DNA from 3 places in the Streptomyces sp. NPDC058308 genome. Region 3 is predicted to be linked to each of the others. Evidence: riboswitches for the same ligand, from Rfam matches in the RefSeq annotation. Region 3 holds a riboswitch; each other region holds the start of a gene.
The links. A riboswitch is a leader RNA that binds a small molecule or an ion and turns the genes downstream of it on or off. The one in region 3 is predicted to bind thiamine pyrophosphate.
Positions count from the first base shown of each region.

Region 1 (10,419 bases), on a different contig from region 3:
ATACGGGCAGGTTAGCCAGGCCACGGCGGTCCCCCAACCAGAGGCGGGAGATTTGGCCGGTTTGCCGGGTTGCTGTCCACGGATCGGACACTTCCGGGCTGTTGCTCAGACAGACGTACGCAGCCGCTTGGCGAAGTCGGCCGCGGCGGCCCCCGGGTCGTCCGCCTCGGTGATCGCGCGTACGACGACGACGCGGCGCGCACCCGCCTCGAGGACCTCGTCCAGATTGCCCGCGTCGATGCCGCCGATGGCGAACCAGGGGCGGTCCGTGCCGAGCGAGGCCGTGTAACGGACCAGGCCGAGACCCGGGGCGTGGCGGCCCGGCTTGGTGGGCGTGGGCCAGCACGGGCCCGTGCAGAAGTAGTCCACGCCGTCCTGCACGGCGGCCGCCGCGGCCTCCGGCTCGGCGTGCGTGGAGCGCCCGATGAGGACGTCCCCGCCGAGGACGGCGCGGGCCGCGGGGACGGGCAGGTCGCCCTGGCCCAGGTGCAGCACGTCCGCGCCGATCGCGTGGGCGACGTCCGCGCGGTCGTTCACCGCGAGGAGCTTGCCGTGCCGCCGCGCGGCGTCCGCGAAGACCTTCAGGTGCGCCAGCTCCTCGGCGGCCTCCAGGCCCTTGTCGCGCAGCTGCACGATGTCGACGCCGCCCGCGAGGACGGCGTCGAGGAACTCCGGGAGGTCGCCCTGGCGCCTGCGGGCGTCCACGCACAGATAGAGCCGGGCGTCGGCGAGCTGGGCGCGGTGATCGGCGGCAGCGGCAGCCATGGAGAAGTCCCCCGTTGTCGGTGGCGTGCGGGGGCGTGACATCACGCGCCCGCACGCCGGACGATGTGTTCAGGTCAGACGGCCGAGCACCTGCTCAGACGGCGAGCGCCTGGGCGCGGCGCTTCACCTCCGTGCCGCGATTCTCGCTCAGAGCCTGCGCGGGGGTGCCGGGCAGGGTCGGGTCGGGGGTGAAGAGCCACTCGATCATCTCTTCGTCGGAGAAACCGTCGTCCCTCAGGAGCGTCAGGGTCCCGGCGAGGCCCTTGACGACCTTGTCGCCGTCGATGAAGGCGGCCGGCACCTGCAGCGCGCGGTTCTCACCACGGCGTACGGCGATCAGCGTGCCCTCCTTCACCAGCTGGCGCACGCGGGTCACCTCGACATCGAACATTTCTGCGATGTCGGGGAGGTGCAGCCAGGCGGGGACGAGAGCATCGGTCTTTGCGTCAATCTCGGTCACAGGTCCAGCGTATCTCTGGCCGGGGGCCTTGGGTGGCGTGGGCTTCGGGGGCCTGGTGTGGTGCGGGTGCGGGTCTGTGGGGGCTGGGCGCGCCGTTCCCCGCGCCCCTTTCGTGCAGTTCCCCGCGCCCCTGGGTGGGCCGGGGCGGCCTCGGACTGGAGGCTGGGGCGCGATCGGGTGGGGTGTTCGGGCTTTCTGGGTGACTGCGGGTCTGTGGGGGCTGGGCGCGCCGTTCCTCGCGCCCCTTTCGCGCAGTTCCCCGCGCCCCTTCACGCCGTTCCCCGTGCCCCCTTCGCGCAGTTCCCCGCGCCTTGAGAGAGCGGGCCGGGGCGTTACAGGGCTGCTTTTTTCAAGGGGATGGAGGGGTCCGATGTCAGGGCCGGGTCCAGGGGGGAACGGGATTCGATCAGTTTGCGGCCCTGGGCCAGGTCCCGGGGGCGGCCCACCGCCAGGACCGCCACCAGGGCGCCCTCGCGGAGCCAGCAGACCGACCAGGCCATGCCCGTCGGGTCGCCCCGCCAGACCATCCGGTCCGCCGCCGCGTGATGGCCCGCGTACTGCACGAAGCGGCCGAACTGCTCCGACCAGAAGTACGGCACCGGGTCATAGGCCGCCGGTGTCTCGCCGATGATGTTCGCCGCCACCGTGCGCGGGCCCTGGAGGGCGTTGTCCCAGTGGTGGACGAGGAGGCGCTCTCCGTACCTTCCCGAAGGGAAGGAGGCGCAGTCGCCGACCGCGTACACGTCGGGCGCCGACGTGCGCAGCAGTTCGTCGGTCACGACCTCACGGTGCGCGCCGATCTCGATGCCGGAGCCGGTCAGCCACTCCGTCGCGGGCCGTGCCCCGATGCCGACGACGACGGCGCCCGCGGGCACCCGCGTCCCGTCCGAGAGGACCACCGCGTCCGCCTCGACGCGCGCCACGCGCGCGTGGGTGCGCAGGACCGCTCCGGAGTCCGCGTACCAGCTCGCCATGGGCGCCGCGACCTCCGCGGGCAGCGTCCCCGCGAGCGGCCGCTCCGCCGCCTCGACCACGGTGACGGCGCACCCCGCCTCGCGCGCGGCCGTCGCGAACTCCGCGCCGATCCAGCCCGCCCCGACGACCACGACGTCGTGCTGCTCGGCGAGGACCGGGCGCAGCCGCTCCGCGTCGTCCAGGGTGCGCAGGAGGTGGACGCCGGGTACGCCTTCGGTGCCCGGCAGCCCGATCGGCTCGGCGCCGGTCGCGAGGACCAGGTCGTCGTACGCGACGGGGCCCGTCGCGGTGTCCAGCTCGTGGTCGGCGGGGCGCACCCCGGTGACCGCGCGGCCCAGGACCAGCTCGATGCCGAGCGCCTCGAAGTCGATGTCGAAGGCGGAGCCCTCCGCCTTGCCGAGCAGCACCGCCTTGGACAGCGGCGGCCTGTCGTACGGCTGGTGCGGCTCCGCCCCGACGACGGTGACCGCGCCGGTGAACCCCTGCTCGCGCAGGGCCACCGCGGTCTGCACCCCGGCCATGCCCGCTCCGACGATGACGACGCGCCGCGCCGCCTGCCGCTCTTTCCCGGTCTGCCTCTGCTGCTCGCTCACCCGATCACTGTAGGGCGGCGGGCGGGGACGGTCTCAGACGGATACGAGGAGATCTCTGACACACCGTCACTGCCCGTACCCGGACAGCTCCCCTACTGCCACGCGGAGCGACGGGCTAGGGTGGCCGGTGCAGAGCACTCGCGGGAGCCCGGACGCACCGGGCTGAGAGGGAGGCTGGGACGGCCTCCGACCGTACGAACCTGATCCGGGTCATGCCGGCGAAGGGAGGGGCTGGACGCCCATGCATCCACGTACGACATCGCCTACGAAAGCACCACCGGGCACCTCTGACGTGCTGGTCGTCGGAGGCGGCATCATCGGCCTGGTCACGGCCTGGCGGACCGCGCAGCGCGGGCTCTCCGTGACGGTCGTGGACCCCGAACCGGGCGGCGGCGCCGCCCAGGTCGCGGCGGGCATGCTGGCCGCCGTCACCGAACTCCACTACGGCGAGCAGGCGTTGCTCGGCATCAACCTCGAATCCGCCCGCCGCTACCCCGCTTTCGCCGCGGAGCTGACCGAGGCGAGCGGGCACGGCCTCGGCTACCGCGCGTCCGGCACGCTCGCCGTCGCGCTCGACTCCGACGACCGCGCCCACCTGCGCGAGCTGCACGACCTGCAGCGCCGTTCGGGGCTCGACTCCCAGTGGCTGAGCGGCCGCGAGTGCCGCCGTCTCGAGCCGATGCTCGCGCCGGGCGTACGCGGCGGGCTGCGGGTCGACGGCGATCACCAGATCGACCCGCGCAGGCTCGCGGCGGCGCTCGTGGTGGCCTGCGAGCGGGTCGGCGTGGTCCTCCACCGCGCCTGGGCCGAGCGCCTCTCGGTGGCGGGCGACCGGGCCCGCGGAGTCGTCCTCGCGGACGGCACCGAGCTGGGCGCGGCGCAGACCGTGCTCGCGGCGGGCAGCCTCAGCGGGCGCCTCGCGGGCGTCCCCGGCGGCGTCCTGCCGCCCGTGCGGCCCGTCAAGGGGCAGGTCCTGCGGCTGACGGTGCCGAAGGCGTACGCGCCGTTCCTGAGCCGCACCGTGCGGGCCGTGGTGCGGGGCAGCCACGTCTACCTCGTCCCGCGCGAGAACGGCGAGCTCGTCGTCGGCGCGACCAGCGAGGAGCTCGGCTGGGACACCACGGTCACCGCGGGCGGCGTGTACGAACTCCTGCGGGACGCGCACGAGCTCGTGCCCGGCATCACGGAGCTGCCGCTGACCGAGACCTGCGCGGGGCTGCGGCCCGGCTCGCCCGACAACGCGCCGCTGCTCGGACCGACCCGGCTCCCCGGGCTCCAGCTGGCCACCGGCCACTACCGCAACGGCGTCCTCCTGACGCCCCTCACCGGCGATGTCATGGCGCACGCCCTGACCACCGGTGAACTGCCGGACGAGGCGCGCCCGTTCACCCCGCGCCGCTTCGACGGCGCCGCCCCCGCACCCGTCTCGCCCCGCCCGCAGTCCTTCACGGAGCAGCCCGTATGAGCACGCCTTTCGCCGTTTCCGTCAATGGAGAAGCACGCGATGTGGCCTCGGGCACCACGCTCGAAGCCCTCGTGGCCACCCTCTCCGCGGCGCACTCCGGTGTCGCCGCCGCCGTCAACGAAACCGTCGTCCCGCGCGCGCGGTGGTCCGCCACCGTGCTCGCCGAGGGCGACCGCGTCGAAGTACTCACCGCAGTCCAGGGAGGCTGAACCATGGCAGACGACCCCTTCGTCATCGGCGGGCTCACCTTCTCCTCGCGCCTGATCATGGGTACGGGCGGTGCGCCGAGCCTCGACATCCTGGAGCGGGCCCTCGTCGCGTCCGGCACGGAGCTGACCACGGTCGCGATGCGCCGCCTCGACCCGGGTGTGCAGGGTTCCGTGCTCAGCGTCCTCGACCGGCTCGGCATCCGCGTCCTGCCGAACACGGCGGGCTGTTTCACCGCGGGTGAGGCCGTCCTCACCGCCCGGCTCGCGCGCGAGGCGCTCGGCACGGATCTGGTGAAGCTGGAGGTGATCGCCGACGAGCGCACCCTGCTGCCCGATCCGGTGGAGCTCCTGGACGCCGCCGAGGTCCTGGTGGACGACGGCTTCACGGTCCTTCCGTACACGAACGACGACCCGGTGCTCGCGCGCAGGCTTCAGGATGTGGGCTGCGCTGCGATCATGCCGCTGGGCTCGCCCATCGGCTCCGGTCTCGGCATCCGCAATCCGCACAACTTCCAGCTGATCGTGGAGCACGCGCGCGTGCCGGTGATCCTCGACGCGGGCGCGGGCACGGCGTCCGACGCGGCGATCGCGATGGAGCTGGGCTGCGCGGGTGTGATGCTCGCCTCCGCGGTGACGCGGGCGCAGGAGCCGGTCCTGATGGCGGAGGCCATGCGGCACGGGGTCGAGGCGGGGCGCCTGGCGCACCGGGCCGGGCGGATCCCGCGCCGGCACTTCGCGGAGGCGTCCTCTCCTGCGGAGGGCATGGCGCGGCTCGATCCGGAGAGGCCCGCGTTCTGACGTCCTCGCCGGGGCAGGGGGGCTCTGTTCGCTCGCGGCTGCCCGCCGGTGGGGGCTTGGCGCGCAGTTCCCCGCGCCCCTGACGGGGCGCCTCGGCCCGTCGCCTGTCACAGCTCGGCTGCAGTCCAGCCGTGGGGAGGACCGGCCGGGACGCGGTGTCGGTGGCGGCTCGTAGACTCCCTGCGTGGACACGACCCTTCAGGACCCGCTCGTCGGGCAGCTGCTCGACGGCCGTTACCGGATCGACGGACGCATCGCGGTCGGCGGGATGGCCACGGTCTACAGGGCCGTGGACACCCGCCTCGACCGCGTGCTCGCCCTCAAGGTGATGCACCCGACGCTGGCGGCCGACGCCTCGTTCGTCGACCGCTTCATCCGCGAGGCCAAGTCGGTGGCCCGCCTCTCGCACCCGAACGTGGTCGGCGTCTTCGACCAGGGCACGGACGGGTCGTACGTGTATCTCGCGATGGAGTACATCGCGGGCTGCACCCTGCGCGACGTGCTGCGCGAGCGCGGCGCGCTGCAGCCGCGGGCGGCGCTGGACATCCTGGAGCCGGTCCTCGCCGCGCTCGGCGCCGCGCACCGCGCGGGCTTCGTGCACCGTGACATGAAGCCCGAGAACGTCCTCATAGGGGACGACGGCCGGGTGAAGGTCGCCGACTTCGGGCTCGTCCGCGCGGTGGACACGGTCACGAACACGACCGGCACCGTGCTCGGCACCGTCTCCTACCTCGCCCCCGAGCAGATCGAGCACGGCACGTCGGACACCCGCGTGGACGTGTACGCCTGCGGGGTCGTGCTCTACGAAATGCTGACCGGCGCCAAGCCGCACTCTGGTGACTCCCCCGCCCAGGTCCTCTACCAGCACCTCAACGAGGACGTGCCGCCCCCGTCGGCGGCCGTCCCCGGCCTTGCCTTCGCGCTCGACGAGGTGGTCGCCGCCGCCACCGCGCGCCACCCCGACGTCCGCCCGTACGACGCTGTGGCGCTCCTCGCGCAGCTCAGGGAGGCACGGGCCGCCCTGACCGAGGAGCAGCTCGACGCGGTGCCGCCGCAAGCCCACACGGCGGTGCACGACAACGCCGAGGACCGTACGAGCGTGATCCCGCGCGCGGCGCGCTCCGTCCAGCTCCCGCTGCCCGCGGACGACAGCCGGGGCGGACCGGGCGGCCAGGACGCGCTGAACCGCACCAGCGTCCTCGCGACCCCGCCGCCGGGCCCGCCCACCGCCGCCCCTGCCTCCCGCGGGCGCTTCGACCCGCGCCGCCGCATGATCGCGGTGATAGCCGCCGTCGTGCTCGTCCTGGGTCTCGGCACCGGCATCTGGTACATCAATTCCGGCCAGTTCACGAAGGTCCCGCCGCTCCTGGCGAAGACCGAGGCGCAGGCGAAGCAGCGGCTCGACGACGCCGGGCTCGACGTGAAGAACATCGAGCGTAAGTACAGCGACACGGACAAGCGCGGCACGGTCATGGACAGCGACCCCGCGGTGGGCGAGCGCATCCGGCAGAACGGCAAGGTGACGCTGACCGTCTCGCTGGGCCCGGAGACCGTCAAGGTCCCGAACGTCAAGAACATCCCGCTGGCCACGGCCGAGAAGGAGCTCAAGAACTCCGGGCTCGCGCCGGGCATGGTCACCAAGAGCTTCAGCGAGGACGTCAAGAAGGGCGCCGTGATCAGCACGGACCCGCGGGCCGGCTTCACCCGCAAGGCGGGCTCGGCCGTCGCCCTGGTCGTCAGCAAGGGCCGTCGTCCAGGTCCCCGACGTGACGGGCGAGTCCGAGGCCGACGCCACCGCCGAGCTGGAGGAGGAGGGGCTCAAGGTCGAGATCGCCACGCAGCGGGTCTACTCCGACGAGGACAAGGGCGACGTCGCCGAGCAGTCCCCCGGCCAGGACAAGACGCTCGCCGAGGGCGACACCGTCACCCTGACGATCTCCAAGGGCCAGCCGATGGTCGTGGTCCCGGACGTGACCGGGATGAACGTCGACGACGCCAAGGACAAGCTGGAGGGGGCGGGCTTCGACGTGGACGAGGACCGCGGCCTCCTGGGCATCTTCGGCGACACCGTGAAGAAGCAGTCGGTGGACGGCGGCGACAAGGCGCCGAAGAAGTCGACGATCACCATCACGATCCGCTGAGCCGCACGTCCGGGGCCCGGCGGGCCCCGGACCGCCGACGGAGCATCGCCGCGCGCATGCCACCCTGGAGGGCGTGAGCAGCAACAAGTCCCTCAGCGCAGTGTCCCGCAACCCCGTCGGCGGACACGTCCCCGTGGCCGGCGGCCTCGCCACCGTCGGCCTCTCGTACGCCCGTGAGCTCGGCGCCGAGGCCGTCCAGGTCTTCGTCGCCAACCCCCGCGGCTGGGCCACTCCGCCCGGCAACCCGAAGCAGGACGAGGAGTTCCGCGCGGCCTGCGCGGCCGAGCGGATCCCCGCGTACGTCCACGCGCCCTACCTCATCAACTTCGGCTCGCACACCGAGGCCACCGTCGAGAAGTCCGTCGACTCACTGCGCCACTCGCTGCGCAGGGCCCGGGCGATCGGCGCGCTCGGCGTCGTCGTGCACACGGGTTCGGCGACCGGCGGCCGGGACCGCGCGCTCGCCCTGAAGCAGGTGCGCGACCGCATGCTGCCGCTGCTCGACGAGCTGACGCACGACGACGACCCCTTCCTCCTCCTGGAGTCGACCGCGGGCCAGGGCGCCTCGCTCTGCTCCCGCACCTGGGACTTCGGGCCGTACTTCGAGGCGCTGGACGCCCACCCCAAGCTCGGCGTCTGCCTGGACACCTGCCACATCTACGCGGCGGGCCACGACCTGACCGGCCCGGGCGGCATGAAGCAGACCCTCGACCTCCTCGTCGACACGGTCGGCGAGGGCCGCCTGAAGCTCGTGCACGCCAACGACTCCAAGGACGTCGTCGGCGCCCACAAGGACCGCCACGAGAACATCGGCACCGGCCACATCGGCGCGGACCCCTTCCGCGAACTGATGCTGCACCCCGCCACGGAGGGCGTACCGCTGGTGATCGAGACGCCCGGCGGCAAGGAGGGGCACGCCGCCGACGTGGCACGCCTGAAGGAGCTCAGGAGCCTCTGAAGCCGAGACGCGTCTAGAGCTCGGGGCCGTCCCCGGGCTCCTCCTGGTAGGAGTAGCGCTGCTCCTGCCAGGGGTCGCCGAGGTTGTGGTAGCCGCGCTCCTCCCAGAAGCCGCGGCGGTCGGCCGTCATGTACTCGATGCCGCGGACCCATTTGGGGCCCTTCCAGGCGTACAGGTGGGGCACGACGAGCCGCAGCGGGAAACCGTGCTCCGCGGTGAGCAGTTCGCCGCCTTTGTGGGTGGCGAAAATCGTGCGGTCGGAGGCGAAGTCCGACAGGCGCAGATTCGAGCTGAAGCCGTACTCGGCCCAGACCATCACGTGCGTGGTCTCCGGCGCGGGCGGGGCGATCTCCAGGAGCGTACGGGCCGCGACCCCGCCCCACTCGGCGCCCAGCATGCTGAACTTCGTGACGCAGTGCAGGTCCGCGACCACCGTCTCGTACGGCAGGGCGGAGAACTCCTCGTGGGTCCAGCAGTGTTTCGCGCCGTCGGCGGTGGCGCCGAAGACCCTGAACTCCCAGCGCTCGGGACGGAACTTCGGCACGGGGCCGTAGTGCGTGACCGGCCAGCCGCGCTGCAGCCGCTGACCCGGCGGAAGCTCCGGCTCCGCCGCCTGTCGAGATGCGCGTTCCGCCGGCTGACCCATGGCTCCATCCTGACAGACCCGGGACGGTGGACGTGACCAGCCGTAACCCAGGGGGCGCTGATTGGGGCAACTCCTACTAAGCGTGCACTTACTGGACGGCCTCCGAACACCGGTGCAAGGATGCGCGTCACCTGCCCAGTAACCCGTGTGGAAGGAGCCTCTGCGATGCAGGGCGACCCCGAGGTCATCGAATTTCTCAACGAGCAGCTGACCGCCGAACTCACGGCGATCAACCAGTACTTTCTCCACGCCAAGATGCAGGAAAACTTCGGCTGGACGAAGCTCGCGAAGTACACCCGGTCCGAGTCCTTCGACGAGATGAAGCACGCGGAGGTGCTGACCGACCGGATTCTGTTCCTCGACGGTCTGCCCAACTACCAGCGGCTCTTCCACGTCCGGGTCGGCCAGACGGTCACCGAGATGTTCCAGGCCGACCGCCAGGTCGAGGTGGAGGCGATCGACCGCCTCAAGCGCGGTATCGAGGTGATGCGCGCCAAGGGAGACATCACGTCCGCGAATATCTTCGAGTCGATCCTCGAGGACGAGGAGCACCACATCGACTATCTGGACACCCAGCTCGAACTGGTCGAGAAGCTGGGTGAGGCGCTCTACATCGCGCAGCTCATCGAGCAGCCGGAGAGCTGAGAGCTAGGCGGCTTCGGGGAGATCCGCGTCGGCGGCCAGCGCCACGGCGGGTTCACCCTGGTCCACCAGCTCTCGGCGCGGGCACGCGCCCCGGCCGAGGAGTGCCTGGATGCGCCGCACGCACGAACCACAGTCCGTGCCGGCCTTGCAGGCCGACGCTATCTGGCGGGGGGTGCAGGCCCCGTCCGCCGCGTGCTTCTTCACCTGCGCCTCGGTGACCCCGAAACAGTTGCAGACGTACACGCGGTTCACCTCCCGGACAGGACTTATCGGTGGCGCCGTACCGATTGATCGGTGAGGCTAACCTAACCTTACCCGTGACGGCGGGGACACAAAAGCCCCGGATACGCCGGTGGGGCGCGGATCACACGGATCCGCGCCCCACACGTGCGTACAGCCGGAGAACCTACTGGTCGCGGTACATCTCGGCGACCAGGAACGCCAGGTCGAGCGACTGGCTGCGGTTGAGCCGCGGGTCGCAGGCCGTCTCGTAGCGCTGGTGCAGGTCGTCGACGAAGATCTCGTCGCCGCCGCCCACGCACTCGGTGACGTCGTCACCGGTGAGCTCGACGTGGATGCCGCCCGGGTGCGTGCCGAGGGCCTTGTGGACCTCGAAGAAGCCCTTGACCTCGTCGAGCACGTCGTCGAAGCGGCGGGTCTTGTGACCGGAGGCCGCCTCGTAGGTGTTGCCGTGCATCGGGTCGGTGATCCAGGCGACGGTCGCGCCGGAGGCGGTGACCTTCTCGACGAGCTCGGGCAGCTTG
Region 1 is NZ_JBHVZA010000002.1:395,274-405,692, forward strand. It holds gene metF (methylenetetrahydrofolate reductase [NAD(P)H]) at 1-2, opposite strand, end outside; gene thiE (thiamine phosphate synthase) at 106-765, opposite strand; gene ACFVYL_RS04380 (Rv2175c family DNA-binding protein) at 860-1,225, opposite strand; gene ACFVYL_RS04385 (NAD(P)/FAD-dependent oxidoreductase) at 1,558-2,721, opposite strand; TPP riboswitch at 2,924-3,037, shown strand; gene thiO (glycine oxidase ThiO) at 3,035-4,258, shown strand; gene thiS (sulfur carrier protein ThiS) at 4,255-4,467, shown strand; gene ACFVYL_RS04400 (thiazole synthase) at 4,471-5,265, shown strand; partial or broken gene pknB (Stk1 family PASTA domain-containing Ser/Thr kinase) at 5,450-7,406, shown strand; gene ACFVYL_RS04410 (deoxyribonuclease IV) at 7,480-8,364, shown strand; gene ACFVYL_RS04415 (sulfite oxidase-like oxidoreductase) at 8,378-9,010, opposite strand; gene bfr (bacterioferritin) at 9,176-9,655, shown strand; gene ACFVYL_RS04425 (bacterioferritin-associated ferredoxin) at 9,659-9,907, opposite strand; gene ACFVYL_RS04430 (class II 3-deoxy-7-phosphoheptulonate synthase) at 10,062-10,419, opposite strand, start outside.
Region 1: another riboswitch for thiamine pyrophosphate. It lies ahead of thiO (glycine oxidase ThiO); the one in region 3 lies ahead of thiC (phosphomethylpyrimidine synthase ThiC).

Region 2 (10,419 bases), on a different contig from region 3:
CGACTTCCCCGTCTGGGCGGCGGAGGTGTCGGCGTCGATGGAAGGCGCGGAATCGGCCGAGGGCAAGGTCGAGGCCTATGTGCGGCGACAGCTGGCCCTGGTGGGGGACCGGCGGCACCGGGCCGTGGTCGCCATCTCCGCGAGCGAGCTCGACGCCGGGGCCCGGGAGAAGATCCGCGCCGCGCACGGCGGCCTCATCGCGATGATCGTCGAGGCGCTCGAGGACCTGGGGCACGAGCAGCCCCGCATGGCGGCGATGCTGCTCCAGGGCATCGTGGACGCGGCGGTGCGGCGGATCGAGCTGGGCGCCGCCGAGGAGCCCACCGCCATCACCGAGGCGGCCGTGGCCATGGCTCTGCGTGGTGTGCGGGGCTGAGGTCCTGTTCGGGGCTGAGGTCCGCGGACTGCCCGGGTTCGCCCGTTAGGGCTTTTTGCCGGTCCTCACCCCCTGCCCTCACCTCCGGTCCTCACCTCCGGTGGTCACCGGCAGCAGGCGGGACTGCCCCCGGTGCAGAAGCCATGGGGGCAGCAGGGACAGGGGATCCAGGTAGGTCCGGGCTCTGAGCAGGCCCCAGTGGAGGCAGCTTCCAGGGCAGTGGCCCGTCGGGAGCTCCATGGTGCCGACCACATCGTTGGCCCCCACTTCGTCACCCTTCTTCAGCGACGCCCTCACCGGTTCGTACGTCGTGCGCAGGGGTGGATCGCCGGTGCCGTCCAGTTCCACCGAGACCACGCCTCTGCCTGCCACCCGGCCCGCGAAGGCGATACGGCCCGGTGCCACGGCCCGCACCGCACTGCCCGGCGGCGCGGCGAGGTCCACGCCGCGGTGACCCGCGCCGTACGAGGTCGAGGGCGGGTCCCAGGCACGGACGACTTTGGGGCGGCTGCCCACCGGCCAGGCGTCGGCCAGGGCCGGGGACGGGGACGGGGTCGCGGGCGGGGGCGTGGGCAGAGCGGTTGCGAGCAGGGCTGCCAGCACCGGCAGCAGTAGTTCCAGGCGCATGGGAGAACCGTCCCGCGCCGGGCCCCGCCATGGGGATCATGGTCCGGATCTGTGGATGACCGGGCGGTTGTGGATAACGGCGTCACCCGGTCGTGGACAACGGCGTCACTCGGTCCGTGGACAACGGGGTCACCCGGTCCGTGGACAACGGCATCACCGGTCGGGGACAACGGCTCCCCCGCTCGTGGGGGCTGTCGTGAGGGCCGCGGCCGCCCCGCATACCGCCGTCACCTGGGCATCGACGGCGGCGTCACCGGCCACTCCGTGGGTCCCGTACACTTCTCGTGGCGATCCGGGTCACCGGGTCGACTTCGCACGCCCCGGCACCAGGCCATGAAACAGCCGGTGTCAGCGCCTCTCGGTCCCTCGTGGGCAAGGCGCGGAGCGGGCGTCAGGCGCGAGTGCCGTCCGGCACACGCGGCACAACCGAGATTCTCAAGGAGAACGGCTATGGCCGTCGTCACGATGCGGGAGCTGCTGGAAAGCGGCGTCCACTTCGGTCACCAGACCCGTCGTTGGAACCCGAAGATGAAGCGCTTCATCTTCACGGAGCGCAACGGCATCTACATCATCGACCTGCTCCAGTCGCTGTCGTACATCGACCGCGCCTACGAGTTCGTCAAGGAGACCGTCGCCCACGGCGGCACGGTCATGTTCGTCGGCACGAAGAAGCAGGCGCAGGAGGCCATCGCGGAGCAGGCCACCCGCGTCGGCATGCCTTACGTCAACCAGCGCTGGCTGGGCGGCATGCTCACCAACTTCTCGACCGTCTACAAGCGCCTGCAGCGCCTGAAGGAGCTCGAGCAGATCGACTTCGAGGATGTGGCCGCGTCCGGCCTCACCAAGAAGGAGCTGCTCGTCCTCTCCCGCGAGAAGGCCAAGCTGGAGAAGACCCTCGGCGGTATCCGCGAGATGTCCAAGGTGCCCAGCGCCGTCTGGATCGTGGACACCAAGAAGGAGCACATCGCGGTCGGTGAGGCCCGGAAGCTCAACATCCCGGTCGTCGCCATCCTCGACACCAACTGTGACCCCGACGAGGTCGACTACAAGATCCCGGGCAATGACGACGCGATCCGCTCCGTCACCCTGCTCACCCGCGTGATCGCCGACGCCGTCGCCGAGGGCCTCATCGCCCGTTCCGGCGTGGCCACGGGCGACCAGAAGCCGGGCGAGAAGGCCGCCGGCGAGCCGCTCGCCGAGTGGGAGCGCGACCTGCTCGAGGGCGAGAAGAAGGCGGACTCCGAGGACGCCGCCAAGGCCGAGGAGCCGAAGGCCGCCGAGGCCGAGGCCGAGGCCGAGGTTCAGAAGTCCGCCGAGACGGAGAAGGCTGCCGACGCCGAGCAGGCCGAGGCCCCCGCCGCGGCCGCGGACGCCGAGCAGGCCTGACCTCACAGGTTCGGTAGTTGACGGCGGGGGCCCGATCGGCCCCCGCCGTTCACCCGTAGACCTCCGTAGATCTTTCAGACTTCGAGAGAGAATTTTCGATCATGGCGAACTACACCGCCGCTGACGTCAAGAAGCTCCGTGAGCTCACGGGCGCCGGCATGATGGACTGCAAGAAGGCGCTCGACGAGGCCGATGGCAGCGTCGACAAGGCCGTCGAGGCGCTCCGCATCAAGGGTCAGAAGGGCGTCGCCAAGCGCGAGGGCCGCTCTGCCGAGAACGGCGCGGTGGTCTCCCTCATCGCCGACGACAACACCTCCGGTGTCATCGTCGAGCTGAAGTGCGAGACGGACTTCGTCGCCAAGGGCGACAAGTTCCAGGCCGTGGCGAACAACCTCGCCGCCCACATCGCCAAGACGACCCCGGCCGACCTCGAGGCGCTGCTCGCGTCCGAGATCGAGGCCGGCAAGACCGTCCAGGCGTACGTCGACGAGGCCAACGCCAACCTCGGCGAGAAGATCGTCCTGGACCGCTTCGCGCAGTTCTCGGGCGCCTACGTCTCCGCGTACATGCACCGCACGATGCCCGACCTGCCCCCGCAGATCGGTGTCCTCGTCGAGCTGGACAAGGCCGACGCCGACGTCGCCAAGGGCATCGCCCAGCACATCGCCGCCTTCGCGCCGAAGTACCTCTCCCGCGAGGACGTCCCGGCCGAGGTCGTCGAGACCGAGCGTCGCGTCGCCGAGGAGACCACCCGCGCCGAGGGCAAGCCCGAGGCCGCGCTGCCGAAGATCGTCGAGGGTCGCGTCAACGGCTTCTTCAAGGAGGCCACCCTCCTCGGCCAGCCGTACGCGCTGGACAACAAGAAGTCGGTCGAGAAGGTTCTCGCCGAGGCCGGTGTCACCCTGAAGCGCTTCTCGCGCATCAAGGTCGGCATCTGAGTCCGTACCGCGATCGACGGTAGACCCCGCTAGGGTCGACAGCGGTCGCCCGCGCACGGTCCTCGTGCGCGATGTACGACCGCAGGATCTGACGAGGAGGCCGCTGCCGAGCATGGGATGCGAACGACACCCCACCGGCAGTGGCCTTCTTCGCATGTGTGCCAAGTAAGAGAAGCGAGAACCACATGACCACCAAGGCCGACTCGAAGAGTGACGACGACAAAGTTGCCGGACGCTTCCTGCTGAAGCTCTCCGGCGAGGCGTTCGCCGGTGGAGGCGGCCTCGGGGTCGATCCTGACGTGGTGCACGCCATCGCCCGCGAGATCGCGGCTGTCGTCCGTGACGGCGCGCAGATCGCCGTCGTCATCGGCGGCGGCAACTTCTTCCGCGGCGCCGAGCTCCAGCAGCGGGGCATGGACCGGGCCCGCTCCGACTACATGGGCATGCTCGGCACGGTCATGAACTGCCTCGCCCTCCAGGACTTCCTGGAGAAGGAGGGCATCGAGTGCCGCGTCCAGACCGCCATCACCATGGGGCAGGTCGCGGAGCCGTACATCCCGCTGCGCGCCGTGCGGCACCTGGAGAAGGGCCGCGTGGTCATCTTCGGCGCAGGCATGGGCATGCCGTACTTCTCCACTGACACCACCGCCGCGCAGCGCGCCCTGGAGATCGACGCCGAGGCGCTCCTCATGGGCAAGAACGGCGTGGACGGGGTCTACGACTCCGACCCCAGGACCAACCCCGACGCGGTGAAGTACGACGCGCTCGGCTACGGCGAGGTCATCACCCAGGACCTGAAGGTCGCCGACATGACCGCGATCACGCTGTGCCGGGACAACAAACTGTCCATCCTCGTCTTCGAGCTGCTCTCCGAAGGCAATATCGCCCGGGCGGTCAAGGGTGAGAAGATCGGCACACTCGTGGGCGACCAGGGAAACCGGGCCTGACCTCCGGGACCTGGACCAGCCTCAAGGGACGTATACGAGACGGCCTTTGAGGGGATGGACAAAGCCCTGCCGGTCGGACACCGTGCAGGAAAGACACGCGACGCAGCCGGCCGCCCTGTGCTGGCCGGGCCTACTCAAGACACGCAGGAGCAAGTGGTGATCGAAGAGACCCTCCTCGAGGCCGAGGAGAAGATGGAGAAGGCCGTCGTGGTCGCCAAGGAGGACTTCGCCGCGATCCGCACCGGCCGTGCGCACCCGGCGATGTTCAACAAGATCGTGGCTGACTACTACGGCGCCCTTACGCCGATCAACCAGCTGGCCTCGTTCTCGGTGCCCGAGCCGCGGATGGCCGTGGTGACCCCGTTCGACAAGAGCGCGCTGCGCAACATCGAGCAGGCGATCCGGGACTCCGACCTCGGCGTCAACCCGAGCAATGACGGCAATATCATCCGTGTGACGTTCCCTGAGCTGACCCAGGACCGCCGCAAGGAGTACATCAAGGTCGCCAAGACCAAGGCCGAGGACTCCAAGATCTCGATCCGGTCGATCCGTCGCAAGGCCAAGGAGGCCCTCGACAAGGCGATCAAGGACGGTGACATCGGAGAGGACGAGGGCCGCCGCGGCGAGAAGGAGCTCGACGACACCACCGCCAAGTACGTCGCCCAGGTGGACGAGCTGCTCAAGCACAAGGAAGCCGAGCTGCTCGAAGTCTGAGTCTCGAGTCCGAGGAATCAGGGAACCGATCCGTGAACGACTCTTCCTGGGGGGCGCCGCCCAGAGCCGGGTATTGGGGGCCGCCCGACCACGGACCTGGTCAGGGGGCGACCCCGCCAGGTCCCGCGTACGATGCGCAGGACGCGCTGTTTCCGTCTGAGACGCAGCCCATGCCCATCGTGCCCGACGTACCCGTGAACGGCGGAGACCAGGACGACGACCGGGGGGCCACTCCGATGGGCGGCCCCCTGTTCCGTGACGAGCCTCCGCAGGAGCCCATGCCCAGCGCACCTCAGCCGCAGCCCGCCCCGGTGGCACCGCAGAAGAAGAGCGCGGGCCGCGATCTCGGTGCGGCCATAGGAGTCGGTGTGGGACTCGGCGCGCTGATCATCGCGTCGCTCTTCATCGTGAAGGCCGTCTTCATCGGCGTCATAGCGGTCGCGGTCGTGGTCGGCCTCTGGGAGCTCACCTCGCGGCTCGAGGAGCGCAAGAGCATCAAGGCGCCGCTCGTGCCGCTCGCGGTGGGCGGCGCGGCGATGGTCGTCGCCGGGTACGTGCGCGGGCCCGAGGGCGCGTGGGTCGCGATGGCCCTCACCGCGCTCGCGGTCCTCGTCTGGCGCATGACCGAGCCCCCTGAGGGCTATCTGAAGGACGTCACGGCGGGGGTCTTCGCCGCCTTCTACGTCCCGTTCCTCGCCACGTTCGTGGCGCTGATGCTCACCGCGGACGACGGTCCGAAGCGGGTGCTCACCTTCCTGCTCCTGACCGTCGTCAGCGACACCGGTGCGTACGCGATCGGCTGGCGCTTCGGCAAGCACAAGCTGGCGCCGCGCATCAGCCCCGGCAAGACCCGCGAGGGCCTGGTCGGCGCGGTCACCTTCGCGATGGCCGCGGGCGCGCTGTGCCTGCAGTTCCTGATCGACGACGGCGCGTGGTGGCAGGGTCTGGTGATCGGCTTCGCGGTCGCGGTGAGCGCCACGCTCGGCGACCTCGGCGAGTCGATGATCAAGCGGGACCTCGGCATCAAGGACATGGGCACGCTGCTGCCGGGACACGGCGGCATCATGGACCGCCTCGACTCGCTGCTGCCGACGGCGCCGGTGGTCTGGCTGCTGCTCGTGCTCTTCGTCGGATCGGGATGAGCGTTCCGGCGTACACCGTCTGACCTGCGCATATGTACGTGAGGGGTTCGTTGTCCACAGGGCGGCGAGCCCCTTGTCGTATGTCTGCGACACTGGAAGGACCATGCCTGTACCCGGAGAACTCACCTTCGTCGCGCCCCGCGGAGCCAAGAAGCCCCCGCGGCACCTCGCCGACCTCTCGCCCGCCGAGCGCAAGGAAGCCGTCGCCGCCATCGGCGAGAAGCCCTTCCGCGCCAAGCAGCTCTCGCAGCACTACTTCGCGCGGTACGCGCACGACCCGGCGGAGTGGACCGACATTCCCGCCAGCGCGCGCGAGAAGCTCCGTGAGGCGCTGCTGCCCGACCTGATGTCCGTGGTGCGGCACATCAGCTGTGACGACGACACGACGCGCAAGACGCTCTGGCGGCTCTTCGACGGGACGCTGGTCGAGTCGGTGCTGATGCGGTATCCGGACCGGGTCACCATGTGCATCAGCTCCCAGGCGGGCTGCGGCATGAACTGCCCGTTCTGCGCCACCGGCCAGGCCGGCCTCGACCGGAACCTGTCGACGGGCGAGATCGTGCACCAGATCGTCGACGGGATGCGCGCGCTCAGGGACGGTGAGATCCCGGGCGGGCCCGCGCGGCTCTCCAACATCGTCTTCATGGGCATGGGCGAGCCGCTGGCCAACTACAACCGCGTGACCGGCGCCATCCGCCGCCTCACCGACCCGGAGCCGGACGGCCTCGGCCTGTCGCAGCGCGGGATCACGGTGTCGACGGTGGGGCTCGTGCCCGCCATCCACCGGTTCTCCGACGAGGGCTTCAAGTGCCGGCTCGCGATCTCGCTGCACGCCCCGGACGACGAGCTCCGCGACACCCTCGTACCGGTGAACACCCGGTGGCAGGTGCGCGAGGTGCTCGACGCGGGCTGGGAGTACGCGGCCAAGTCGGGCCGCCGCCTCTCCATCGAGTACGCGCTGATCCGCGACATCAACGACCAGGCATGGCGTGGTGACCGGCTCGGGCGGCTGCTCAAGAACAAGCCGGTGCACGTGAACCTGATCCCACTGAACCCGACGCCGGGCTCGAAGTGGACCGCGTCGCGCCCCGAGGACGAGAAGGCGTTCGTGGCGGCCATCGCCGCCCACGGTGTGCCGGTCACGATCCGGGACACCCGGGGCCAGGAGATCGACGGAGCGTGCGGCCAGCTCGCCGCGGCCGAGAGGTAGTCTGACGGGCGTGCGGGCGTACGCCTCGTACACACATCTGCATATTTCCGACAGGGGAGCGCCACAGCGCTGAGAGTGCGGCACCTTGGACAGGTGGGCCGCAGACCCTCTGAACCTCGCCCGGGTCATTCCGGGTAGGGAGTTCGGGCACGACTCAAGCTGTAGCGCCCTGCCCGCGGCCACCTGGCCGGCGGGCAGGGCCGCGTCTCTTCCTGGACACCCAGGAGGAAGTTTCAGTGAGCACCACCAAGAAGGTCACGTTCACCGCGCTGGCGGCGGGCCTCGGGCTCGTCGCCGTCTCAGGGTGCGGCAGTTCCGACGGCGGTTCAGGGACGTCCGGCTCCAAGAGCGTGACGCTCGTCAGCCATGACTCCTTCAACGTCTCCAAGGACGTGCTGAAGGATTTCGAGAAGCGCTCCGGGTACCAGGTCCACGTCCTCAAGGACGGCGACGCGGGCGCCGCGGTGAACAAGGCGATCCTCTCCAAGGACAACCCGCAGGGCGACGTCTTCTTCGGCGTCGACAACACGCTCCTGTCGCGGGCGCTCGACAACGGCCTCTTCCAGTCGTACGAGGCCAAGGGCTCGGCGCAGATCAAGCCGGAGTTCCGCGTCGACCAGGACAAGCACCGGGTGACGCCCGTGGACAGCGGCGACATCTGCGTGAACTACGACAAGAAGTACTTCGCCGACAAGAAGCTGGCGCCGCCGAAGTCCTTCGAGGACCTGACCAAGCCCGCCTACAAGGACCTGCTGGTCACCGAGAACACCTCGACCTCGTCGCCCGGCCTCGGCTTCCTGCTCGGCACCGCCGCGAAGTACGGCGACAAGGGCTGGGAGAGCTACTGGAAGAAGCTCAAGGCGAATGGCGTGAAGGTCGTCGACGGCTGGGAGCAGGCCTACAACGAGGAGTTCTCCGGGTCTGCCGGAGGCAAGAAGGCCAAGGGCGACCGGCCTCTCGTCGTCTCGTACGCCTCCTCGCCACCCGTCGAGGTGCTCTTCGGCAAGCCGCAGCCGAAACAGGCGCCGACCGGCGTCGCGACCGGCACCTGCTTCCGCCAGGTCGAGTACGCGGGCCTGCTGAGCAACGCCAAGAACACCAAGGGCGGCAAGGCGCTCCTGGACTTCCTCGCGGGCAAGGAGTTCCAGGAGGACATGCCGCTGAACATGTTCGTGAACCCGGTGCGCGAGGGTACGAAGCTGCCCGAGCTGTTCACGGAGCACGGCGTGCGCGTCGACAAGCCGCAGACCATGGACCCGAAGAAGATCGCCGACAACCGCGAGCCGTGGATCAAGTCGTGGACCTCGCTCGTACTGAAGTAACGAAGTCCCGCTCCCGCGCGGGCTTCAGCCGGGGGAGCGCGGCGCGGCTGGGTCTGATGGCCGGGCCCGTCGCGTTCTTCGCGCTCTTCTTCGCCTATCCGGTCTCGGCGATCGTCGCGCGCGGGCTGCACATCGACGGCGTCTGGCAGTTCGGGCGGATCACGGAGGTGCTCGGGGAGTCCGACATCCGGCACGTGCTGTGGTTCACCACCTGGCAGGCGCTCGCGTCGACCGCGCTGACGCTGCTGATCGCGCTCCCCGGCGCGTACGTCTTCGCGCGCTTCGACTTCCCCGGCAAGCAGGCGCTGCGGGCCGTCGTCACCGTGCCGTTCGTGCTGCCCACGGTCGTCGTCGGGACCGCCTTCCTCGCGCTGATCGGGCGGGGCGGACTCTTCGACGAGCTGTGGGGCGTGCGCCTGGACACCACCGTCTGGGCGATCCTGCTCGCGCACGTCTTCTTCAACTACGCGGTCGTCGTCCGCACGGTCGGCGGGCTCTGGTCGCAGCTCGACCCGCGGCAGGAGGAGGCCGCGCGGATGCTCGGCGCCTCGCGCTGGACGGCGTGGCGGACGGTGACGCTGCCCGCGCTCGGGCCGGCGGTGGCCGCTGCCGCGCTCATGGTGTTCCTCTTCACCTTCACCTCCTTCGGCGTCGTGCAGATCCTCGGCGGACCCGCGTACTCCACCCTCGAAGTGGAGATCTACCGGCAGACCGCCCAGCTGCTCGATCTGCCGACGGCCGCCGTCCTGACGATCGTGCAGTTCGTGGCGGTGGGGCTGATCCTCGCCGTGCACGCGTGGACGGCGAGGCGGCGCGAGAGCGCACTGAAGCTCGTGGACGCGTCGGCCGTCGCGCGGCGACCGCGCGGCGCCGGGCAGTGGACGCTGCTCGGACTCGTCATGGCGACGGTCGCCCTGCTGATCCTGTTGCCGCTCGGGGTGCTGATCCAGCGCTCCTTCGACGGTCCCGACGGCTTCGGCCTCACCTACTACAAGGAGCTGACCTCGGCGGACGGCGGCGCCTTCCTCGTGCCGCCGATCGAGGCGGTCCGCAACTCCCTGGAGTACGCGGTCGTGGCCACCGCCATCGCGGTCGTCATCGGAGGGCTCGCGGCCGCCGCGCTCACGCGCCGTGCCGGGCGCCTCGTCCGGGGCTTCGACGCGCTGCTCATGCTGCCGCTCGGGGTCTCCGCGGTGACCGTGGGCTTCGGTTTCCTGATCACCCTGGACAAGCCGCCGCTCGACCTCCGGGCCACCTGGATCCTGGTACCGCTGGCTCAGGCGCTGGTCGGCGTGCCCTTCGTCGTACGCACCATGCTGCCCGTCCTGCGCGCGGTGGACGGGCGCCTTCGCGAGGCCGCCGCGGTGCTCGGGGCGTCGCCGCTGCGGGCGTGGCGGGAGGTCGACCTGCCGATGGTGCGGCGGGCGCTGCTGATCGCCGCCGGGTTCGCCTTCGCCGTGTCGCTCGGCGAGTTCGGGGCGACCGTCTTCATCGCGCGGCCGGACAACCCGACGCTGCCGGTCGCCGTGGCGCGGCTGCTCGGCCGGGCCGGGGACCTCAACTACGGCCAGGCGATGGCCCTTTCGACGATACTCATGGTGGTGTGCGCGGTGTCGCTGTTGCTCCTGGAACGCGTTCGGACGAGCCGTACCACGGGAGAGTTCTGATGACGGACGCCTTGCTGAGCCTGCGGGAGGCGACGGTACGTTTCGGGGCGCGGGCCGCGCTCGACGCCGTCGGCCTCGAGGTCGAGGAGC
Region 2 is NZ_JBHVZA010000011.1:67,443-77,861, reverse strand. It holds gene ACFVYL_RS17090 (TetR/AcrR family transcriptional regulator) at 1-376, shown strand, start outside; gene ACFVYL_RS17085 (peptidoglycan DD-metalloendopeptidase family protein) at 455-1,003, opposite strand; gene rpsB (30S ribosomal protein S2) at 1,454-2,389, shown strand; gene tsf (translation elongation factor Ts) at 2,491-3,327, shown strand; gene pyrH (UMP kinase) at 3,513-4,274, shown strand; gene frr (ribosome recycling factor) at 4,431-4,988, shown strand; gene ACFVYL_RS17060 (phosphatidate cytidylyltransferase) at 5,021-6,130, shown strand; gene rlmN (23S rRNA (adenine(2503)-C(2))-methyltransferase RlmN) at 6,234-7,340, shown strand; TPP riboswitch at 7,383-7,499, shown strand; gene ACFVYL_RS17050 (thiamine ABC transporter substrate binding subunit) at 7,577-8,662, shown strand; gene ACFVYL_RS17045 (ABC transporter permease) at 8,638-10,329, shown strand; gene ACFVYL_RS17040 (ABC transporter ATP-binding protein) at 10,329-10,419, shown strand, end outside.
Region 2: another riboswitch for thiamine pyrophosphate. It lies ahead of ACFVYL_RS17050 (thiamine ABC transporter substrate binding subunit); the one in region 3 lies ahead of thiC (phosphomethylpyrimidine synthase ThiC).

Region 3 (10,419 bases):
GGCCGCCGAGATGACGTGGAAGAAGTTGACGAGCGTCGTCTCCTGGAAGAGCACCTTCGAGAAGTCGGTGAGCTCCGCGCGCTTGCTGCCGTCCCGCTCCACGATCTTGTAGCCGACCGGGTGCTGCATAAAGGCGTTGGCGGCGATGATGAAGTACGCCGACAGGACGGTGCCGACGGAGACGATCCAGATCGTCGCGCAGTGCAGCTTCTTCGGCAGCTTGTCCCAGCCGAAGATCCACAGACCGATGAAGGTCGACTCGAAGAAGAAGGCGATCAGCGCCTCGAACGCGAGCGGCGCCCCGAAGACGTCACCGACGAAGCGCGAGTAGTCGGACCAGTTCATGCCGAACTGGAACTCCTGGACGATGCCGGTGACGACACCCATCGCGATATTGATCAGGAACAGCTTCCCCCAGAACTTGGTCGCTCTGAGGTAGTGCTCCTTGCCGGTCCGCACCCACGCCGTCTCGAGGATCGCCGTGAGGGCGGCGAGCGAGATCGTCAGGGGGACGAACAGGAAGTGGTAGACGGTCGTGATGCCGAACTGCCATCGCGCCAGGGTTTCCGGCGCCAGAGCCAGGTCCACTGCGACTTCTCCTTACTCACCGCGGGCCAAGGAGGCTTTGTGCCCCTTTTGTTCCGCCGATCTCCGGATGAACCGGGACACGCTTGTGAACGCGTTCACATTCACAAGCATTATGTCGTACAGGCTGTCGGCACCCAAAAGGGGGGTCCCCATTACCGCCGGGAACGCGAAGAAGGCCTCGGGATCCCGCCCGAGGCCTTCCCCGCCACTTCAACATATTGTTGAATCCGCGCCATGCAGATACGGATCTCCTGGCCCGCCGGGCACCTGACCGCGACGCTCGAGGACACCCCGACCGCCCGGGCGCTGGGCGGCGTCCTGCCGCTCAGCTCCACCGCTCACACCTGGGGCGAGGAGGTGTACTTCGACACGGGCGTCAGCGTCCCGCGCGAGGGCGGAGCCCAGCAGGTCGTCGCACCCGGCACGGTCGCCTTCTGGACGGACGGCGACGCCCTCGCCCTCCCCTACGGACCGACACCGATCTCACGGGGCGACGAGTGCCGCCTCGCGAGCCCGTGCAACGTCCTCGGCCATCTGGACGGCGACGCACGCCTGCTGGCCACCGTGCGCGACGGCGACCCCGTCCGCGTCGAGCCGGCGGACGACTGACCCGCGCGGGGAGCGGGGCGGCTGGAGCGGGGCGGCTAGAGCTCCTTGCGGAAGGCCTCCGCCGCCTGCAGGAACAGGTCGTTGGCCTCGGTCTCGCCGATCGTGGCCCGCATCCCCTCACCCGCGAACGGCCGCACGACCACGCCGGCCTCCTCACACGCCGCCGCGAAGTCGGCCGTACGGTCCCCGAGCCGCAGCCACACGAAGTTCGCCTGCGTCTCGGGCACCGTCCAGCCCTGTCCGCGCAGCGCCTCGACCACGCGCGTGCGCTCGCCGACCAGCGAGCCGACCCGGCCCATCAGCTCGTCCTCGGCGCGCAGCGACGCCACCGCCGCGTCCTGCGCGAGCTGACTCACGCCGAAGGGCACCGCCGTCTTGCGCAGCGCGGCGGCCACCGGCTCGTGGGCGACCGCGAAGCCGACGCGCAGGCCCGCGAGGCCGTACGCCTTGGAGAACGTGCGCAGGACGCAGACGTTCGGGCGGTCGCGGTAGATCTCGATGCCGTCCGGCACCTCGGGGTCGCGGATGAACTCGCGGTACGCCTCGTCGAGGACGACCAGCACGTCGCTCGGCACCCGGTCCAGGAACCGCTCAAGCTCCGCCCTGCGGACCACGGTGCCGGTGGGGTTGTTGGGGTTGCAGACAAAGATGAGCCGGGTGCGGTCGGTGATCGCCGCGGCCATCGCGTCGAGGTCGTGCACCTCGCCGTCCGTCAGCGGCACCCGCACCGAGGTCGCGCCGCTGACCTGCGTGATGATCGGGTACGCCTCGAAGGACCGCCACGCGTAGATCACCTCGTCGCCGGGGCCCGCGGTGGCCTGCAGCAGCTGCTGGGCGACGCCCACGGAGCCGGTGCCGGTGGCGATGTGCGAGACGGGCACTCCGAAGCGGTCGGCCAGCTCGGCCATCAAGGTCGTGCACGCCATGTCGGGGTAGCGGTTGAAGGAACCGGCCGCGGCGAGCACACTCTCCATCACGCCGGGAAGCGGCGGGTAGGGGTTCTCGTTCGAGGACAGCTTGTAGGCCGCCGGACCGTCGGACGCCGCGGGCTTGCCCGGCTTGTAGGTGGGGATCCCCTCAAGCTCGGCGCGCAGCCTCGGGTTCGTCTCGCTCACCGCAGTCCTCCTCGTAGCCAGTCACAACCAGTTCGAATACTGCTTACCTTATGAGGATTCGACGCCCCTGCGAATGGGCTTCCGGCATCTCCTCCACGGAGACCGCGCGAAGGTCTGCGTGGCGGTCTGCGCGGAGGCTCCGCGGAGGTCTCCGCAGACGTACGGCGAGGTCCTCCGAAGGCGTACAGGACGACAGGGGCGCCCCGTGCTCCCCCGTGCGCCGGTGGCTCGCTCCGTGGCGCGCGTCCCTCGTGAAGGTGAGTTGAGACCTCTTCGAGATCTGGCCCCTTTGGCAGGCCCATGCGCGACGATCAGGGGCAGCTACCCATCAAGCCCGCCAACTCCCTTGCATTCCATGGTCATTGACCCGCTTGCGCCATGCAGAAACGTGCCTGTCAACGCGTGAATATGCGCCCCTGCTACCCACCCTCATGAGCCCTACTATCGGCTCGCCATGACAGCAGCAGGGAAGCATCAGGTGAGCCGAGCGGAGACCGCACGCCGGGGCAACCGGCAAAGTCGAGCGGGGATCAGAGACGTCGCCGCAGCCGCCGGTGTCTCCATCACGACTGTCTCCGACGCCCTCAACGGCAAGGGAAGGCTGCCCGACGCCACCCGACGCCACGTCCGCGAAGTCGCAGAGCGGCTGGGCTACCGCCCGTCCGCGGCGGCCCGCACCCTCCGTACCGGCAAGTCAGGCCTCATCGGCCTGACCGTGACGACGTACGGGGATGAACCTTTCACCTTCACCGAATTCGCCTACTTCGCCGAGATGGCCAGAGCCGCCACCTCGGCCGCACTCGCCAGGGGCTACGCCCTGGTGATCCTCCCCGCCACCTCCCGCCGCAGCCCCGTCGACGTGTGGTCGAACGTCGCACTCGACGGAACCGTCGTCGTCGACCCCTCCGACCACGATCCCGTGGTCAGCGAACTAGTCCGGCAGGGCCTTCCGGTGGTCTCCGACGGCCGCCCGGCGGGGTCGCTCCCGGTCACCGCCTGGGTCGACAACGACCACGAGGCGGCGGTCCTGGAGATCCTCGACCACCTCGCGGCCGCCGGCGCCCGCCGGATCGGCCTCCTCACCGGCACCACCACGGACACGTACACCCACCTCTCCACCACCGCGTATCTGCGCTGGTGCGAGCGCGTCGGACAGGACCCGGTCTACGAGTCCTACCCCGCGCACGACCCGTGCGCGGGCGCCGTCGCCGCCGACCGGCTGCTCGCCAGGCCCGACCGGCCCGACGCCGTCTACGGTCTCTTCGACCCCAACGGCACCGACCTGCTCGCCGCCGCCCGGCGGTACGGCCTGCGCGTCCCCGACGACCTGCTGCTCGTCTGCTGCAGCGAGTCCACGGTGTACGCCACCACCGAACCGCCCATCACCACGCTCTCCCTCAAACCCCGGCGCATCGGCACGGCCGTCGTACAGCTCCTCATCGACGCCATCGAGGGCCTCGACACGGGCCGGCCCATCCAGCAGGTGATACCGACCGAACTGATCGTGCGCACCTCGTCCGAGCGACGTCCACCGCGCACGACGGTCAGCCCGCCCCGCTCGCCCGGGCACGGCTGACCGCTCCCGCCCGAGCGCCCGGCCCCGGGCGGAGGTCGGCTTCCTCCCCGCAACCAGCGGGGAAACCTCTGCCCAATTCGGGAGAAAACCTCGACGAACCGGGGTCCGGGACCGATTCACCACCCCTGGTGCACCACACAGCGGGAGCCGCATTCCTATGATGGGCGGACGACACCGCGGGCCGCTGCGACCAAGCAGTCCGATCTCGGTGCAGATGCGGCGCAATGGTGGTGGAGGGGTCGATGACTCAGGGGGCCGGTCAGGGACCCGATGTGCGGACGGCGACGCTGCGCGACTTCCGCGTACCGGCGTACGTCCATGAGACGACCGGACCCGCCCCGGCGAGCCCCGGAGCGCCCGGCGAACCGCCGGAGGAGGGCTACACCCCCACCCAGCGCGATCTGCCCGTCATCAACCGGGGCGACACGGTCCAGGTGCAGGTCATGCCGGAGCCTCCGCAGCCGCGGGCGGGCGAGGAATTCGGTCCGCTGTTCGTCGTGGGCGACGTGCACGGCTATCTGGACGAGCTCGTCGCGGCCCTGCATGAGCAGGGGCTCGTCGACGACGAGGGCAACTGGTCCGCGGGCAACGCGCGCCTGTGGTTCCTCGGCGACTTCACCGACCGCGGACCCGACGGCATCGGCGTCATCGACCTGGTGATGCGGCTCTCCGCCGAAGCGGCCGCCGCCGGCGGCTACTGCAAGGCGCTCATGGGCAACCACGAGCTGCTCCTGCTCGGCGCCAAGCGGTTCGGCGACACCCCCGTCAACTCCGGCGCGGGCACCGCCACCTTCCAGGCCGCCTGGCTGCTCAACGGCGGGCAGAAGACCGACATGGAGCGCCTGGAGGACCACCACCTGCAGTGGATGGCCCGACTGGACGCGATGGAGGAGGCCGACGGCCACCTGCTCGTGCACTCCGACACGACCGCCTATCTGGATTACGGCGACTCGATCGAGGCGGTGAACGACACCATCCGGGAGACCCTGACGCGCAATGACGCCGACGAGTGCTGGGACCTCTTCCGCAAGTTCACCAAGCGCTTCGCCTTCCGCGACGAGTCCGGCCCCTCGGCCGTCCGCGAACTCCTCGATGTCTACGGCGGCACACGCATCGTCCACGGTCACAGCCCCATCCCCTACCTCCTGGGCGACGTCGGCTCCGAGGACGAGTCGGACGGCGGCGGCCCCGTCATCGAGGGTCCGCACGTCTACGCCGACGGCCTGGCCATCGCCATGGACGGCGGAGTGACCATGGCCGGAAAGCTACTGGTCTGCCAACTCCCCCTGACTGACTGAGCGTTCTTCGGGCAGGCGCTCCTCTACACGATCACGCTGGCCAGGGGGGCAATTTCCGGAAACCCCCTGTCACCGCATGCGGTCACGGCTCTACCATCGGCTTATCCGTAGCAGGCTCCCCTCCGTTTCTGCCCAACGGCTCGCAGCCATGCGAGCCTCAGCCCTACGGAGCATCGGGGGATGCACATGAACAGCGCTCCACACCTGCTCAACGAGGACCGCCCCGAGTACGAGCGGATCCTCGATGAGGCGCTGCGCAACGCACCTGATCGTCCTGAACTCGCCGCAGTGGGCCAGCGGCTCAACACCGAACAACTGCGCACCATGGCCCTGAACGCGACAGCACTGATCACGGCCTCGGCCGCGGCCGAGTACGCGCACTACGTGAAGGTTCGCGAGGAGTTGCGCGAACCTCGACCGACGTCCACAACAATCCGTGAAGGGAACGGACAGAGCGCCGCGGAGTCGGGCTCCGGCGGCATCAGCCTCGCCACCACGATGGGCGAGGTGGCGGAACCAGTGGCCGCGGGAGCCGGGGCGATCGCCGTCGTCGCGGTCCTCGCACCCGTCCTCGCGGGCACGGCCGCGATGATATTCCTGCTCGTCGGCTACATCCTGAAGATGCTCACCCCTGAGCCCGCCTTCGCGGACACCCTGCTCACCGCGGGGTGGCTGTTCGGCGCGCTCACCGCCGGGGGCATCCTGGTCGCCGCGGTCGGTCTGCTCCTGACCGCCCTGCGCAACGGCTCCACCTCGCTCCAGGCAGAACTGCACGGTGAGCACTGCGAGGAGGTGTCCCGCGCCAGGGAAGACTGGGGCCGGGCGCTCCTGGAGCGCGGCGTCGTGCCGTTCCTGCGGGAGGCCCTGACGGACCCGGGCGGAGCTCCCGCCGCCCGTACGCCGTCGCCGGGCGCCGGGGGATCCGGGGCGAACGGCAGCCGCATGCCCCAACTCGGCTATCACAGGCCGGGGTTCAGCAGCCCGGACGGCGGCCCTGCCGCGGGACCGCGCCCGAGCTACTCCAGCCCGGACTTCTCCAGCCCCGACTTCGGCGGGCCCGACCACAAGCCGGAGTAGTGGGGCCGGGGACGGGCACGGGGCAAGACCGTGCACAGGTACGCAGGGGCCGGACCGGTGTTCGGCCAGGTCAGAGCGTGTGACCTGGCCGAACACCGGCAGGACGAGGCGCGAGGCAGGGCAGTGACCGGCTGGTTGCCGGTGTGCTGCCCTGCTCCCGCGTGCCGTCGGCCGTTGAAACGGCCTCGGAGCCGACCGGGGAGGCCGCGGGTACGGCTCAGTCGGCGATCGGCAGATAGACCCGGTTGCCCGCCGCGGCGAACTCCTTGGACTTCTGCTCCATGCCCGCCTCGATGTCGTCCTGCTCCAGGTCACCGCCGTGCTGACGCCGGATGTCCTGCGAGATCTTCATGCTGCAGAACTTCGGCCCGCACATCGAGCAGAAGTGCGCCGTCTTCGCGGGCTCGGCCGGCAGCGTCTCGTCGTGGAACTCCCGTGCCGTGACCGGGTCGAGAGCCAGATTGAACTGGTCCTCCCAGCGGAACTCGAAGCGCGCGTCCGAGAGCGCGTCGTCCCAGTCCTGCGCGCCCGGGTGCCCCTTGGCCAGGTCCGCCGCGTGCGCCGCGATCTTGTACGTGATGACGCCGGTCTTCACGTCGTCGCGGTTGGGCAGGCCCAGGTGCTCCTTGGGCGTGACGTAGCAGAGCATGGCAGTACCCCACCAGCCGATCATCGCGGCGCCGATGCCGGAGGTGATGTGGTCGTAGGCCGGGGCGATGTCCGTGGTCAGCGGGCCGAGCGTGTAGAACGGCGCCTCCTCGCAGATCTCCTGCTGGAGGTCGATGTTCTCCTTGATCTTGTGCATCGGGACGTGACCGGGGCCCTCGATCATCGTCTGTACGTTGTGACGCTTGGCGATCGTGTTGAGTTCCCCGAGCGTCCTCAACTCGGCGAACTGCGCCTCGTCGTTGGCGTCCGCGATCGAGCCGGGCCGCAGGCCGTCGCCGAGCGAGTACGTCACGTCGTACGCCGCGAGGATCTCGCAGAGCTCCTCGAAGTGCTCGTAGAGGAAGCTCTCCTTGTGGTGCGCGAGACACCAGGCGGCCATGATCGAGCCGCCGCGCGAGACGATGCCGGTCTTGCGGCGCGCGGTGAGCGGGACGTACGGAAGGCGCACGCCCGCGTGCACCGTCATGTAGTCCACGCCTTGCTCGGCCTGCTCGATGACCGTGTCCTTGTAGATCTCCCAGGTCAACTCCTCGGCCTTGCCGTCGACCTTCTCCAGGGCCTGGTAGAGCGGCACGGTGCCGATCGGCACGGGGGAGTTGCGCAGCACCCACTCGCGGGTGGTGTGGATGTTGCGGCCGGTGGACAGGTCCATGACCGTGTCGGCGCCCCACTTGGTCGCCCACGTCATCTTGTCCACCTCCTCCTCGATGGACGAGGTCACCGCGGAGTTGCCGATGTTGGCGTTGACCTTCACCAGGAACTTCTTGCCGATGATCATCGGCTCGATCTCCGGGTGGTTGACGTTGGCGGGGATCACCGCACGGCCCGCGGCGACCTCCGCGCGCACGACCTCGGGGTCGAGGTTCTCGCGGATCCCGATGAACTCCATCTCGGGGGTGATCTCGCCGCGGCGGGCGTACGCGAGCTGCGTCACCGCCTGCCCCGCGCGCCCCCTGCGCGGCTGTCGCGGACGGCCCGGGAAGACCGCGTCGAGGTTCTTCAGGCCGCCGCGGGGCGAGGTGTGCTTGATGCCGTCGTCCTCGGGACGGGGCGGGCGGCCGGTGTACTCCTCGGTGTCGCCGCGGGCGATGATCCAGTTCTCCCGCAGCGGCGGCAGACCGCGGCGGACGTCGGTCTGGGCCGACGGGTCGGTGTAAGGGCCTGAGGTGTCGTACAGCGTGACAGCCTTGCCGTTGGTGAGGTGCACCTGGCGGACCGGCACGCGCAGGTCGGGGCGCGAACCCTCGACATACGCCTTGTGCCAGCCGATGGACTTCCCAGCCTCGTCAGCCGCGACGGTGTTCTCGTCGCTGCCGGAGGCAGGCGTGCGTGCGTCCGATGTGGTCATGAGACCTACTCCCTACGCCGGCATTACCCGGTAACAGGTTCGGCGGTCGACGCAGCGGATCCCGTACGGCTCGTGCACGATCGTGCCGGTTCGTACGGAGGTCAGCGCCCTCTCAGCCCGGTGCTCCGAGCTCCCGCGATTGCAAAGGTGGCTCCACGCTAGCGTCATCTCGGGCGCGCTGAACAGAGGGCCCCCTCCGTTCTTGCGATGATCGGGCAGTGACCACCACAGAGCCGCCGCTTCCGCCGCCCTCTCGTCCCCCGTCGCAACCGCCGGGTCCGACCCCGCCGTCGGACGGGACCGGACATGGAGGTCATGGGCACGGGGGCCACGGACACTCGCACAGTCACGGCCCCGCAGCGCCCGTCTCCAAGCACCTGCGCAAGGTCATTGCCGCGGTACTGATTCCCTTCGCCGCCGCGGTCGCCGTAGGCCTGCTGGTGCTGTGGCCGGGTGGCACACCGGGCCACGAGCGCACCGGCGTCGGATTCGACCGGCAGACCCAGGCGGCGAAGGTCACGAAGGTGCAGGAACTGCCCTGCAAGGACCTCAGCCCCTCCCAGACCCCGCCGAACGGCGACACCTCCACCGCCGAGGGTCAGTCCGCCCAGTCCCGGGCGGCGGGCACCTGCAAACGCGCGACGGTCGAGGTCAGCAGCGGCAAGGACGAGGGCCGCACCTTCACCGAGATCATCCAGCCGGACTCGCCCCGGCAACTGCGGCAGGGCCAGCAGGTGGTGGTCGCCTACGAGCCCAAGGCCCCCGAGGGTCTGCAGTACTCCGTCACCGACGTGAACCGCAAGTTCCCGATGGCACTGCTCGCCGGAATCTTCGCCCTCGCCGTCGTCGTGGTGGGACGGCTGCGCGGTGTGATGGCCCTGGTCGCGCTCGCCATCAGCTTCATGGTGCTCACGTTCTTCATCCTGCCGGCGATCCTGCAGGGCTCGAATCCGCTGGTCGTGGCGGTGATCGGGGCGAGCGCCATCATGCTGATCGCGCTCTATCTGTGCCACGGCCTCACGGCCCGCACATCGGTCGCGGTACTCGGCACGCTTATCTCCCTCCTGCTGATCGGCCTGCTCGGCTCGGTCTTCATCGGCTGGGCCTCCCTGACCGGCAACACGGACGACAACACCGGCCTCATCCATGGCCTGTACCCGTCCATCGACATGAGCGGCCTGCTGCTCGCGGGCGTCATCATCGGCTCGCTCGGTGTGCTCGACGACGTAACGGTCACGCAGACCTCCGCGGTCTGGGAACTGCACCAGGCCAACCCGACGATGGGTTGGCGCGGCCTGTACCGCGCGGGCATCCGCATCGGCCGCGACCACATCGCCTCGGTCGTCAACACCCTCGTCCTCGCCTACGCGGGCGCCGCGCTGCCCCTCCTGCTGCTCTTCTCGATCGCGCAGTCCAGCGTGGGCACGGTGGCCAACAGCGAGTTGGTCGCCGAGGAGATCGTGCGCACTCTGATCGGCTCGATCGGCCTGGTCGCCTCGGTGCCGGTGACGACCGCGCTGGCCGCCCTGGTCGTCTCGGCGGACCGCACGATCGGATCTCCGCCGCCCCCTCCCGGTACGGGACGCCCCACCGGCACGGGCGCCACCGCTACCGGCCCCGCGCGCCCCTCCCACGGCGGAAAGGGGCGGCGCCGCAAACGGTGACCGCTCCCGGCGCCACTAAATGCACCAAAATGCCACCCTCATCCGTCCCTTGACGACAGCAGGTCAGCCCGCGTTCTGCTCCTCCGCGAGGATCCGGTCGAGCGCCTCGTCGAGGTGGGTGTCGAAGTCGGCGAGCGACCGCTCCTGCCCGAGCGGCACCAGCCTGTCCGTACGGTCGAGGAAGGCGAGCAGCGGCGGGATGCCCACCCGGAACAGCGCCTGGTCCGCGCCGACCTGAAGCCTGATCAGCGCCTCGTCGAGCAGCCCGGAATCGGTCGGCTCGACCCGCACGTCCCCCTCCCCGGACGGACTCCCCACCCCGTCGATCAGCAACTCCCGCCCAAAGGTCCAGGTCACCGGGGCGTCCCCCGGCAGATGGAACGTCAGCTGCACGGCATAGGGGTCGTCGATCTCGTAACGCAGCTCCACCGGGATGCGAAACGACAGCTCCTCGGAAACAAGGAAGCTCATCATG
Region 3 is NZ_JBHVZA010000010.1:94,036-104,454, forward strand. It holds gene ACFVYL_RS16000 (cytochrome ubiquinol oxidase subunit I) at 1-588, opposite strand, end outside; gene ACFVYL_RS16005 (cyclophilin-like fold protein) at 823-1,197, shown strand; gene hisC (histidinol-phosphate transaminase) at 1,233-2,312, opposite strand; gene ACFVYL_RS16015 (LacI family DNA-binding transcriptional regulator) at 2,767-3,888, shown strand; gene ACFVYL_RS16020 (metallophosphoesterase) at 4,131-5,186, shown strand; gene ACFVYL_RS16025 (hypothetical protein) at 5,367-6,263, shown strand; gene thiC (phosphomethylpyrimidine synthase ThiC) at 6,481-8,280, opposite strand; TPP riboswitch at 8,273-8,427, opposite strand; gene ACFVYL_RS16035 (YibE/F family protein) at 8,499-9,944, shown strand; gene ACFVYL_RS16040 (SsgA family sporulation/cell division regulator) at 10,008-10,419, opposite strand, start outside.